2 regions of the Nocardia sp. 852002-20019_SCH5090214 genome follow, and region 2 is predicted to be linked to the other one. Evidence: riboswitches for the same ligand, from Rfam matches in the RefSeq annotation. Region 2 holds a riboswitch; the other holds the start of a gene.
The links. Region 2 has a riboswitch for cyclic di-AMP ahead of A5780_RS42890 (C40 family peptidase). Riboswitches for the same ligand answer to the same signal wherever they lie in the genome.
Positions count from the first base shown of each region.

Region 1: it holds a riboswitch for cyclic di-AMP, as region 2 does, so the genes downstream of both, A5780_RS03075 (resuscitation-promoting factor Rpf1 domain-containing protein) here and A5780_RS42890 (C40 family peptidase) in region 2, are expected to answer to the same signal.

Region 1 is NZ_LZMK01000022.1:35,697-42,132, forward strand. Features, by position in the region: gene A5780_RS03060 (hypothetical protein) at 1-163, shown strand, start outside; gene A5780_RS03065 (helicase-associated domain-containing protein) at 183-2,537, opposite strand; gene A5780_RS03070 (hypothetical protein) at 2,579-2,767, shown strand; gene A5780_RS03075 (resuscitation-promoting factor Rpf1 domain-containing protein) at 2,987-3,628, opposite strand; cyclic di-AMP (ydaO/yuaA leader) riboswitch at 3,638-3,847, opposite strand; gene A5780_RS03080 (hypothetical protein) at 4,111-4,344, opposite strand; gene A5780_RS03085 (cold-shock protein) at 4,551-4,979, shown strand; gene A5780_RS03090 (DUF2771 domain-containing protein) at 5,014-5,553, opposite strand; gene A5780_RS03095 (MFS transporter) at 5,550-6,436, opposite strand, start outside.
Region 2 is NZ_LZMK01000364.1:70,018-76,453, forward strand. Features, by position in the region: gene A5780_RS27990 (fatty acyl-AMP ligase) at 1-1,036, shown strand, start outside; gene A5780_RS27995 (RNA-binding S4 domain-containing protein) at 1,013-1,399, opposite strand; gene A5780_RS42890 (C40 family peptidase) at 1,461-2,138, opposite strand; cyclic di-AMP (ydaO/yuaA leader) riboswitch at 2,157-2,321, opposite strand; gene A5780_RS28005 (hypothetical protein) at 2,585-2,869, opposite strand; gene A5780_RS28010 (ATP-binding protein) at 3,034-4,218, shown strand; gene A5780_RS28015 (acyl-CoA dehydrogenase family protein) at 4,314-6,269, shown strand; gene A5780_RS28020 (epoxide hydrolase family protein) at 6,342-6,436, opposite strand, start outside.

The sequences.
Region 1 (6,436 bases), on a different contig from region 2:
GACCGGATACTCCTACGCCGACTGCGACTCGGCGGACGCGACGGTCAAGGTCGTCAAGCGGGTCGACGGTCAGAACGACGAATTCCTCTGCGATGCGAATTCGACCTTCCTGACGCTCTCGGAGCCCAAGACCACGTTCTGTCTGGCCAACCCCAAGAGCTGAGGCCGCTACGAGCCGCGGTTCACGGCTCGACCAGGGCCACCGACGCGATCCGGTGCAAGGTGAAGTGCCGGATCGCGCCGGTGTCCGGATCGGTGGCATCCAGCTGGCCACCGGCCACCCGCACCGGTTCCACGATGCGCTGGGTGGCCACGCCCTGGGCGTCGACGTAACCGATATGCACCGGGCGGCGCACCCGCACCGCCAGTTGCAGCAGCGCCAGTGTGGCCGCGGTACTCGTGCGGGTGCCGTCGCTACGCACCCGCTGCCCGGACCGGCTGCGGGCGGCCTTCTCCCCGGCGCGCAGTTCGCCCACCAGAAGCCGCAGCTGTTCGGCACTGGGCGGGGTGGGCCGCCAGGCGTGGCGTTCGTTCGGCCGGGTGGACAGCCGCGCCCCGCGCGGGCGCAGATCCACGATCGCCCCCGACGAATCCTCACCGGCCGGACTGAACCCCGCCGCGCGCAGCTGCTCGAGCACCTCGCCCAGCGGCGCCTGCGAGATCGCCACCGTCGGCGCGACGGCTCGCAATGCCAGCTGTCCCGCCACGGGTGCCGCCAGCACCTCGGCCAGCAACGCCGGATCCTCACTGCGCACGAACGATTGCGCCATCCCGACGCGCAAGCGCCCGTGCCTGCGTGCCACGTCGTCGATCAGGTACGTCAGCGATTGCGGGACGGGGGTGCGCGAATGGGCGGTGAACAGCTGATGCAGTTCGGCGGCGGTCATGCCGGCGTCGAGCGCGCGCCGCACCGACCCTTCGCCGATGCGGTAGACGGTTGCCGCGCCCGCGGATTCGATATCGGCGACCAGGGCGATGCGCTCCCGCAGTTCCGGCACGAGCGGCCCCGGGGCGACCACGGTCAGATCGGCTTGCACCAGCACGTGATCGACCGGTTCGGGCAGGGCCGCGTCCATTTCGGCCTCGGCGTCGGCGACGGTGCCGTGCAGCAGCGCCCGGCCCGCGGAGGTGAGCGCGCCGCGGCCGACCACCCCCAGCGCCGCCGCTTCCGACAGCGTGCGCTCGACCGCCTCGATGCGGAAATGCCTGCGCCGCCGCGGCATTCGCCAGCTCAGCACCCGCGCCACATCGGCGGCCGTGATCGCCGTACCCGGCGGGAACTCCGCGGTCACCGCCAGGATCGCACGCCGATCGGGGACCGCGTGCGCGGTGCGCAGCTCCGCCGAGAGGGCGGCCAGCGGCTTGTCGTTCACATCGCGCAGGCCGATCATCCACGGGAAGCGGTCCAACTCGAGCCAGGCGTGCGCGAGCACCGCCCACCGGCGCGCCGCCGGGCCCTCCAGCCAGCCGTCCGAGGCGATCGTGGGGGCCCAGAAATCCTCACCGGCGTCGTTGTCCGGCGGCGGCTCGGGAATTCCCTTGTCCAGCAGCCGGGCCGCGGCCAGCACCTCCACGAGCAGCCCTACCCGCGTCTCGTCGAGCCCGGTCTGTTTGGCGATGCGCCGCAGTTCTCGCACCCCCAGGCCGCCCGCCCGCAGCACCGGCGCCGGCACCTGGGAGACAACCTCGAGGATGTCGCCGGCGTGGCGCAGCAACTCGCCGACCTCACCGGCCGCCGCGGCGTTCACGTCGGCGGCGGAGTGCTCGCGGGTCTGTGGCTGCGGGGGCGTGAGCACGTGGGGATCGGTGACCGGTTCGCGCCGCAGCACTTGGCCGACGGCCGGAGGGAGTTCGACGGTCTCGTCGTCGATCCAGATCAGCAGCCGGCGGGCCAGTAGCCGCTGGATGGGCCGCTCCGCATCGGTGCCGGGCGCGGCGTCGCGGGTGCGGCCGCGGGGGCCGGTGGTCGCGAGCTTGTCCAGCAGAGCGCGTTCGGCGCCGCCGATCTCGCGCAGCGCCGTCTCGATCTCGGGCTCTGTCAGTGCGTCGGGGAGTTCCGTGGTGGCCCCCATCGGCCACGGCAGGGCCTCCGGCGCGGCGGGCACGACGAACAGTTCCTCGGTGCCCCACACCACCGCGCGCTCGATCAGGCGCGCGAGCGCGGCGTCGACAGCGGCGGCGGATACCCGATCGGCGAGCAATTCGTGCAGGCGCCGGCGCGGCAGCGGGCGCTCCTGGCGGCCGCCGCCGAATGCGTTGTGCGCGGCGAGAGTTTCGATTACGGCGAACTCGAGTGTGTTCAGATCGTCGGCGGCACGCAGCACCGACGCCCGCTGTTCCGCGCGGGCGGCCAGTACGGTCATCGAACCGGGCAACGGCACGGCGAGGTCGGGGCGCAAACCCAGCAGCCGGACCAGATCGTCGTCGCTGCGGGAGCTCAGCCAGTCGGTGAGTGTGCCGAGCTCGGCGGGTCCGGCGTCGGCCCCGGAATGCGTCCCGGCGCCGTCGTCGGAGGCTCGGGCATCGGTCGTGGTCATCCAATCCAGACTACGGCGAGCGAACATGCCAGAATGAGGCCGTGGTGAACAAATCGAAGAAACCCTACGTCGACAACGGCTGGCCCGAGGTGGACCACGGTGACCACGCGGTTACCGAATTGTCGTCGACCCGTTCCGGTGGCCTCTCGCCCTACGGTGAGGACACCGAGTTTCCGGTGCCGGCTGACACCCTGCCCTACGTGCATCCGCACACGGTGGTCAACCGCTGACGCGAACACGAAGAAGACCCGCGTTCCTGTAATAGGAAGGCGGGTCTTTTTCGTATCCGGGGTCCCGTATCCAGGCGTCCTATCCGGGCGGACATCGCCGCGCTCGCGTCGCAGGCAGGCCGTCGGCGGGCATGCACGCTTCATGCTCCCCGGAAACGCAGGGAAGGCCCGCATCGCGAGATGCGGGCCTTCCCTGCAGGGGGAAACTATGTGAGCGGTCTAGTTGGGCAGCAGGCCCTTGTTCGCCTCGTAGAAGTTCACGATCGACGGATCGAGTTTGGCGCCACTGGCTTTGAAGGCGTTGTACGCGTCGAGCGCCGGTTGCGGCAGCTGCACGCCCTGCGCCTGTGCGGCGGTGACGGCCTTGTCGACGGCGGAGAACACCTGCCGGTTGCCATCGGCAGGGGCCTGGGTCGAGGCTTCGCTCTCGGCGGCACCCGGCTGCCAGCGCGGGGACTGAGCGGGAGAAGCGGGCACCTCGCGCTGAGTGGCGCTGCCGTGCAGGCCGAGGCTGGAGGAGCAGGAAGGCCACGCGCCCCAACCCTGGGTCGCGAGCACCTTCTCGGCGACCGCGATCTGCTGGTCGCGGCTGGCCTGGTTGGCGGAGGGGGCGTACTGCGTGCCGCCGTGAGCGGCCCACGTCGACTGCGAGAACTGCAAACCGCCCTGGTAGCCGTTGCCGGTGTTGATGCCCCAGTTACCACCGGATTCACACTGTGCGAGGCGGTCCCACTCCGAATCGGGAGCCGCGGCGGCGTGTCCAGCGAGAGCCACACCCGCGCCACCCATGATCGCGGTGGAGACAGCGACCTTGGCGACGGTGCGACCGGTGTTGGTCTGCTTGCGATGGCGTCCACTCATATCGGGTCGTCTTCCTCTCGTACGCGCCTGCGAGGTGAGCTGTCGGGTTCGGACTGAGAGGCCGTCCGGTCCCGGCTCGCCGGGACTTCACCCCAAGGGATCGGTCGTTGCCGGCCGTTCCCGCTTCCTGCGGAGGCTTCGAAACTCGGTTGAGCTCCGAAAACCTCTGTGGGAACGTGGGTTCCCCGCCCTCGCCCCTGGTTCCGTCGGGGTCCGTACCCGCGGGGCGAGGCTCGGTGCGGCGGGCCGGTGGTGCCGGGATGTCCCGGCTGCGATAGACGGTACGACGATCCGGCTGAAAAATCACTATTTGGTAACCGGCGTGTATGGCCGGTCGCGCTGTGCCGCAAGACCTTCCGAATCGGCGTCTGTGCAGGTGAGTACGGCGTGTCTCCGCCGAGTGCGGGTCGTGACCGCGGCGTTATCGCGTCGTTATGTGACGAAGGTCACACGTGTAATTGCCCGGCGTGTTGGGGAAACGGTCAGCGGGCGCGTCGCCCCGACCACAGCGCGAACGCGATCGCGAGCAGCAGGCCGAGCGGGGTCGCCGCCATCGCCACCAGATACAGCCACAGCGGCGGGTCGGCGTCGGTCAGGATCGGCGTGAGAAAAATGGCGACGATCGCGAGCACGCCGACCGCGAACAGGCCCACGGCCACGCGCAACAGCACGTCGCTGGAGCCCCGGGGCGCGCGGGGCGAGGAGGAGTCCGGCATGGGTGCACCGTAAAACGGATGTGCTCGCCCTATCCCCACCGGGGTAGACTCGAACCAATCGCGTCCTGCATAGCTGTGTGGGGCGCGTTCTTTTCGCACAGAGATAGGTTCCGGCGTTTCGCCGGAACCTACGTCCGTGTCCGGGGTCGTTCGTGACCCCGCTGGATTCGGACGGACCGGACAACGATGACGAACGGGTGAGCGCAGTGCCGACCGGCAAGGTGAAGTGGTACGACGTCGACAAGGGCTTCGGCTTCCTTTCCCAGGATGAGGGTGAGGACGTCTACGTTCGGTCGTCCGCCTTGCCCAAGGGTGTCGAGGCGCTCAAGCCCGGCCAGCGCGTGGAGTTCGGAATGGCCGCCGGTCGCCGCGGCCCGCAGGCGCTGAGCCTGAAGCTGCTCGATCCGCTGCCCTCGGTGCGCAATGCGCAGGGCCGCAACGACCGGGTGCGCAAGGAAGCTCCGGCCCATCCGCGCAAGGCGCCCGACGACCTGCACGGGATGATCGAGGACATGATCACCCTGCTGGAGGCGACGGTGCAGCCGGAGCTGCGCAAGGGTAAGTACCCCGATCGCAAGACCGCGCAGCGCATCGCCGAAGTGGTGCGCGGGGTGGCCCGCGAACTCGATCACTGAGTTCGCGAGCGCCTGATTCGCGAGGAAACCGCGGTCACGCCGCCCTGATCGACCACGCCTGATACGGCGAGAACGCTTCGTTGCCTGCCTCGTCACGCACGAGCAGCAGCAGCTGCACCTCGACGCCGATCAGGCGCAGGTTCGGTTCGGGATGGCTGTCCACCGTCACGGCCAGGGTGCCCTGCGGGTAGTCGCGGTAGGACGCCAGGTGCTGCACGGTCTTGCCCGGATTGTCGATCTGCTGGTACTCCAGCACCATCACCCAGGGCGCGTCGGCGATGTGCCGGGGGAGCGACAGCTGCACCGGATAGCCCAGCGGCGGATTCAGTTCCGCGGTGATCTCGGTGCGCCTACAGTCCGGGGAGACGCGGCCGTGCGGATCCGGTTCGCCGATCGTGCAGTACAGATAGGGCGGAACCGTGACGGTCTTGCCGTGCGCATAGGCGGTGACCGTGGGATCGGCCTCGTGCGCGTTGTGCACCGCCACCGCCACGATGCCGGCGACGGCCGCGGCGACAACCAGAACTGCCGCCAGGGCCAGCGCGAGGATCGTGCGGGTGCTGGGCTTGGTCACTGTGGCTGTTTTCCTGTCGCTAGGGGGACTTCCTGTTTGACGTGCTGCGGACGGTTACCGCCCAATCCGGGGAGCAGCGAATGCCCACGGTAGCTCACGAAGGTTTGCGCCAATCCGAGCGCCAGGACCGCGGTGACCACCGCGAAGCCCTCCCAGTACACGGTCGGCAGCAGCACGCCGCCGGCGCCGCCGACCACCCAGGACAGCTGCAGCACCGTTTCCGAGCGCCCGAATCCGGAGGCGATCGATTCCGGCGGCAGATCGTCCTGGATCGAGGCGTCCAGCGAGACCTTGGCCAGCGCGCTGGCACAGGCCGCCACCAGCGCCGCGACCGCGGCGCCGACCAGGTTGTCGAGCAGCATCGCGACGACGGCGACGGCGGTACACGCCGCGGTGCACTCCACCACGATCAGCGAGGGCCGGCCCAGTTTCAGCCGGGCGCCGGTCGCATTGCCGACGAAGTTCCCGATCGCCGCGGCCGCGCCGACCAGTCCGAGCATCGCGGCCTGCTGCACCGGGCGGTGTTCGGTCGATTTCGCGACGAAGGCCACATAGAAGGTGAGGAAGCCGGTCAGCACCCGGATCGCGCTGTTGCCCCACAGTCCGGTGACCACCGACCGGCCCAGCGGCTGCCGGCGCCGACCGGGTTTCACCGCGGACTTCTCACCGCGGTCCAGCACTTCGGTGCCGCTGCGGCTGTGGTAGCCGAGGGTCGCCGGCACCTCGCCCTCGGTGACCTCGACCCAGGACGGAATCCGCAGACTCAGATAGGCCCCGGCCGCCGCGATCAGCGCCGCGAACACCAGCGCGCCGACGGATCCGGCCACCGCGGCGACCGCTCCGGCCACCGCGCCCGCACCGAGCGTCCCGCCGACCAGGCCGA
Region 2 (6,436 bases):
GGCCGACTTCGCCAAACGGCCGATCCGATGGTTGCGCGCCTGCAGCGACTATCGCGCCGCCGCGACCGCCAGCCCGAATTTCGGTCTGGCACTGGCCGTTTCGGGCACAACGGCGGCGGAGCGCGACGGTCTCGATCTGTCCTCGCTGGATCTGCTGCTCAACGGGGCCGAACCGATCCGCGCCACCGCTCTGGACGCCTTCACTCGCACCTTCGCCCCGTACGGATTCCGTCACCGGGCCCACACCGCGGGATACGGCCTGGCCGAGGCAACCCTTCCGGTGACCATCTCGCGCCCGGAGGCGGAACCGGTATGCGTCGACTTCGACCGCGCCGCCCTGAGCTCGGGCCGGGCGACCGTCGCGTCCGCGCGCCACGACGGTATCGCGCTGGTCGACTGCGGCCGTCCCGCCGGGCAAACCGTGCGCATCGTCGATCCCGTGACGGGCATACCATGCGACGACGGTGCCGTCGGTGAGATATGGGTGCGCGGTCCGAATGTCGGCGCGGGATATGCGGGGCTGCGTGAGCGGACCGCGGACACCTTCGGCGCGGTATTGCCCGGACAGTCCGGAACGTGGCTGCGCACCGGAGATCTCGGTTTCATCCACGACGAGGGGCTCTACATCGCGGGCCGCCTGCGCGACACGATCGTCATCGATGGCCGCAACCATTTCCCCGCCGATATCGAAGCCACCGCCGCCGACTCCGTGCCCGAACTGCGTCCCGGGCATATCGCGGCGTTCGGTGTCGATACCGGTGAACGCGAGGACCTCGTGGTCGTCGCCGAGGTGGTGAGCCCACCGGCCGCCGCGAGCGATATCGGCCGGCGGGTACGGGCCGCGGTGGCGACCGTGCACGGCATCGCACCGGCGGACGTGCTGTTGTTACCGCGCGGCGCGATTCCGAAGACCTCGAGCGGAAAGGTGCGCCGGGGCGAATGCCGCACCCGCTATCGGGCAGGGGAGTTCAGCGAGGAATTCGGCACCGACGCGGGCGCCCTCCGCGCGAACTCAGGTCGAATCCCGGCCGAGTAGCCGATCGGTTTCGCGGCGTTCGCGCTTGGTGGGGCGTCCGGCGCCGCGGTCGCGCTTGGGCATCGCGGCGACGATTTCCGGTGCGGGTGGCGGAGGGCTCTTGTCGATATAGCATTGCGTCGCGATCGAAGCGCCGACGCGTTTCACGACCGGTCGGACCACGACGACGATGCGTTCGGCCCCGGCATTGCGGACCCGCACCTCATCACCGGGCTTGATCTGTTGAGCGGGTTTGACCGTCGTGCCGTTGACACGCACATGACCGCCGCGGCACGCGGTGGCTGCGGCGGATCGCGTTTTGAACAGCCGGACAGCCCAGATCCAGGAGTCGACCCGAGCTGTAGCTGGTTGTGCCTGTTCCAGTTTCGCTCCTCACAGTAGGCCCGGCGGGTCACCGCCGGGCCGTGCTGTCGAGCGAAAACGACTAGGCGACGCGGCGTGCGGTGACGATCGAGTCGGGGTCCAGATGCGCGTAGCTGACGGTCTCACCCGACTGCGGCGCCTGGAGAATCTTGCCATCCCCGGCGTACATGGACACGTGGCCGCCACCGTTCTGGATGACGAGGTCGCCCGGCTTCAGGTCCTGGAAGGCGACCGGCTTGCCGACGTGCGACTGTTCGAAGCTGGTACGCGGCAGCTGAATTCCGGCCTGCTTGTACGCCCACTGCACCAGACCGGAGCAGTCGAAGTTCGAAGGACCGGAAGCGCCCCACACGTAGTCGGCGCCGATCTTGCTGCGCGCAGCGTCGAGCGCGACGTCACCGACGCCGTGCTGCTGCTGCGGCTGGCCGAACATGCCACTCATCGGGTTCTGCGCGGCGTTGGGGATGCTGGGCGCGATCGCCTGCGAGCTCAGCGCCTGCTGAACTCCCTTGATCTGATCCGCGTGATCGGCGAGCACCTGGTTCGCCTGGCTGACTTGCTGGTCGAAATCCGAACCCAGCGGAACGTCGAAGTTGCCGACGCCGGGAACGTTGATTGTGGCCGCCATGGCCGGAATCGCCGGAATCGCACCGGTTGTGGCCGCTACTGCGCCGCAGACCAGCGCACCCTTGACGGAATTCGGCAGCCGAGATTCCCGTTGCAGACTGTGTTTACCCACCGAGCTGAGTCTCCTGTTTCTTCCTTGCCCACGCGCCGACCGGGTTAGCTGACGGGTTCGGACCGGGAAGATTCGGCCCTACCCCATCGACCTTGCGACCGAAGAGGATTCACCCCAGTAACCTGGGTCCCCGGTTCAGCGATCGAGCTGCCCACTCGACTGCTGATTAGGCGGTGACTCAGCGGGCCGCCCCTCTAATGAAGCGACATACTCCGCGAAGTCACGAAGAGATTACGACGGCTCGGTGTTGTTGTCCACCCCACACGACGGCGTGTCTGCCCGCGTGTCGCCAAAACGCCAGGACCACCCCCGATTACAGCCCGACGAATCCATCTGCTATGGAGATCACGGCGCGGTATCCACGGCTCTGCCCTCGTTATCGAAACGAGTCGCCCGGGGCGTTACATCCGTGGCATTTCGTCGGCGGCATTAGATCGGCGGCCGATTCACGCCTCACCGTGCGGACGGACCGCCCGCTCGAGTTCCGCGATGCGTCCTCGCGCGTCCGCCAGTTCTGTTTCCAGCCGACCCAGCGCGATCACGAGCGGACCGACCGCCAGATCCGCCACCAGTTGCGGATCGTCGTACCCCTGCGCGATCGCGTGCAGGATGTTGTCGCGAATCTGCCGGGCGACGCTCGCTCCGGCCGGCACGTCCCAGGACCCGACGACCTCGGCCACCGTGGGGTTCGGCCGATCGCCGGACTGCTGATCTTCCGAATCGGTGGACATGACCCCTCCTGCGGACATTTCGGACCTCGATCAGCCACCAGCGTAGAGAGCCCCTCGCGCCCGGTCATCCCCGCACAGCGGCTGCCATTCGCTCGGATAGCGCAATCTAGGACATCCCCTATATATCCCGAGATTTCGGTGCGAACGCGCTACGGTGTCGGGGCATGGACCCCGTGCGGAATCCGTATGCCCCGGGCGCCGGCCAGCGCCCGCCCGAACTCGCCGGGCGCGACAAACAGCTCGACGCGTTCGACATCGTGCTCGAACGCATCTCGCGCGGGCGTCCCGAACGCAGTGTGATGCTCACCGGCCTACGCGGCGTGGGAAAGACCGTGCTGCTCAACCAACTTCGGTCCACGGCCCGCTCGCGCGGCTGGGGGACCGGCAAACTGGAGGCTCGCCCGGATCAGGAATTGCGGCGACCGCTGGCATCGGCGCTGCATATGGCGGTGCGCCAGATCGCGGTCGCCCACCGCAATCCCGAGATGGTCGACGATTTCCTGGGCATCCTCAAGGCCTTCGCCCTGCGCGCGACCGCCGACAAGGGGATGCGGGAACGCTGGCAGCCCGGTATCGACGTCCCGGCCGTCACCGGGCGCGCGGACTCCGGTGACATCGAGATCGATCTGGTGGAGTTGCTGCTGGAGGCCGCCCAGCTCGCCCGAGATATCGGCGTAGGCATCGCCGTGTTCATCGACGAGATGCAGGATCTGGGACCGGCCGATATCTCCGCGATCTGCGGCGCCTGCCACGAATTGAGCCAGGAGACAGCGCCGTTGATCGTGGTGGGCGCGGGCCTGCCACATCTGCCGGCCGTTCTCTCGGCCTCCAAGAGCTATTCCGAGCGCCTTTTCGGCTACCACCGTATCGACCGACTCGATCGCGATTCCGCGGACCGCGCGCTGATCGCCCCCGCCGAGCGCGAGGCGGTGGAGTTCACCGAGGAGGCCCTGAAAGCCCTGTACGACAAGGCGGATGGGTACCCCTATTTCGTCCAGGCCTACGGTAAGGCCACGTGGGATGTGGCCGCCCGCAGCCCGATCGGCGCCGAGGATGTGGAACTGGCCGCCCCCGCGGCCGAGGAGGAGTTGGCGGTCGGATTCTTCGGCTCCCGCTATGAACGGGCAACTCCGGCCGAGCGCGAGTACATGCGGGCGATGGCCGATCTGGCCGGCGACGACGGGCCGGTGCCGACCGCGGCGGTCGCCCAGGAGCTGGGCCGCAAACCCGCGTCGTTGTCTCCGGCCCGGGACGGACTCATCAAGAAGGGGCTGATCTACTCCGCCGAGCGGGGCACCATCGGCTTCACGGTGCCGCATTTCGGGCGGTACCTGCGCGGCGTGCAGTAATTCTTCGACCGCCGATTTCGCCGGAGGCCTACCGGCGGGTAACCAAGCCTTCTACACTCAAATGTGATCCTGATCACGTTTCGAGGGAGGGTCCCATGGCGACAGCCGCGAAAGTTCACGCCACCGAAGAGCAGGCCCGCGCACTGGTCGAGGAGTCGCGCGAAAGTACCTGGGCCAAACCGTCGTTCGCCAAGCAGATGTTCCTCGGCCGGTTCCGGCTCGACCTGATTCATCCGTATCCACAGCCGGCTCCCGACGACGCGGCGCGGACCGAGGCCTACCTGGAACGGCTGCGGGCCTTCTGCGAGACGCTGGACGGGTCGGTCATCGAGGCCGAATCGAAGATCCCCGACGACTACGTTCGCGGCCTGGCCGAACTCGGCTGCTTCGGACTCAAGATCCCGCCGGAATACGGCGGGCAGGGCCTGTCGCAGGTCGGCTACAACCGGGCGCTGATGCTGGTCGGCTCGGTACACGCGAGCCTGGGCGTGCTGCTGTCGGCGCATCAGTCGATCGGCGTGCCGGAACCGCTGAAGTTGGCCGGCACCGAGGAACAGAAGCGCGAATTCCTGCCCCGATGCGCGCGGGGCGCGGTCAGCGCCTTCCTGCTGACCGAACCGGACGTCGGATCCGATCCCGCCCGGATGGCGAGTACCGCGACCCCGACCGCCGACGGCGAGGCCTACGAACTCGACGGAGTGAAGTTGTGGACGACCAACGGTGTGGTCGCCGAACTGCTGGTGGTGATGGCGCGGGTGCCGAAGGGGCCCGGACATCGCGGCGGGATATCCGCCTTCGTGGTGGAGGCCGACACCCCCGGCATCACCGTCGAGCGCCGCAACGCCTTCATGGGTCTGCACGGGATCGAGAACGGTGTGACCCGCATGCACAAGGTCCGGGTGCCGGCGCGCAATCTGATCGGTCGCGAGGGCGACGGCCTGAAGATCGCGCTGACCACACTCAATGCCGGACGGCTGGCGATTCCCGCGCTGTGCACCGCGGCGGCGAAGTGGTCGCTCAAGATCAGCCGCGGCTGGTCGGCGGCGCGCGTGCAGTGGGGCCGCCCGGTCGGTGAGCACGCGGCGGTCGCGTCGAAGATATCCTTCGTCGCCGCAACCGCTTTCGCGCTGGAGGCGGTGCTCGAGCTGTCCGGGACGATGTGCGACGAGGCGCGCAACGACATCCGCATCGAAGCCGCACTGGCCAAACTGTGGGCCTCCGAGATGAGCTGTCGCATAGCCGACGAGCTGGTGCAGATACGCGGCGGGCGCGGCTACGAGACCGCCGCCTCCCTGCGCAGCCGGGGTGAGCGGGCGGTGCCGGCCGAACAACTGGTGCGCGATCTGCGAATCAATCGGATCTTCGAAGGCTCCAGCGAGATCATGCGGCTGCTGATCGCCCGGGAGATGGCCGATGCGCACATGGCCGCCGCGGGCGCACTCGTGGACCGTCATGCGGCGTTGAAGGACAAGGCCACCGCAGCGGTCGGGGCGAGTGGCTTCTACGCGAAGTGGTTCCCGCAGTTGGCGGTCGGCCGTGGCACCCTCCCTGCCGGATATACCGAATTCGGCCCGCTGGCAACACATCTGCGCTTCGTCGAGCGCATGTCGCGCAAGCAGGCGCGCGAACTGATGTACGCGATGGCGCGCTGGCAGGCGAAACTCGAATACCGGCAGGGGTTCCTGGGCCGTCTCGTGGATATCGGCGCGGAGCTGTTCGCCATGTCGGCGGCCTGTGTTCGGGCGCAGGCCATGCGCGCCGAGGACAGCCGGGACGCGGCCGCGGCGACGGAACTGGCCGATACCTTCTGCCGCCAGTCCCGGTTGCGGGTCGAGGCCGCCTTCGCCGCGCTCTGGGACAACACCGACGACGCCGACACCGCGCTGACTCGGCAGGTGCTCGAGGGCCGCTACGAATGGCTGGAATCGGGCGTGCTCGACCCGAGCGAGGGCACCGGCCCGTGGATCGCGGAATGGGAATTCGGGCCGTCCACCGAGCACAATCTGCTCACCCCGTTCCTGCCGTCCACGCGCGCGGCGGCCGACGCGTAGCGATCCATCGGGAAATCTAGGGCTGTCTAGCTTTAACGATCGAGAGCCTTAGATTTCCCGATGAAACGTCGCTCAGCCGAGATTGCCGAAGAAGGTGCGCAGGTCCGCCGCATATGCCCGCGGTTGATCCATCGCGATGAAATGGTGCCCGGGCGGATTGCCCTCGG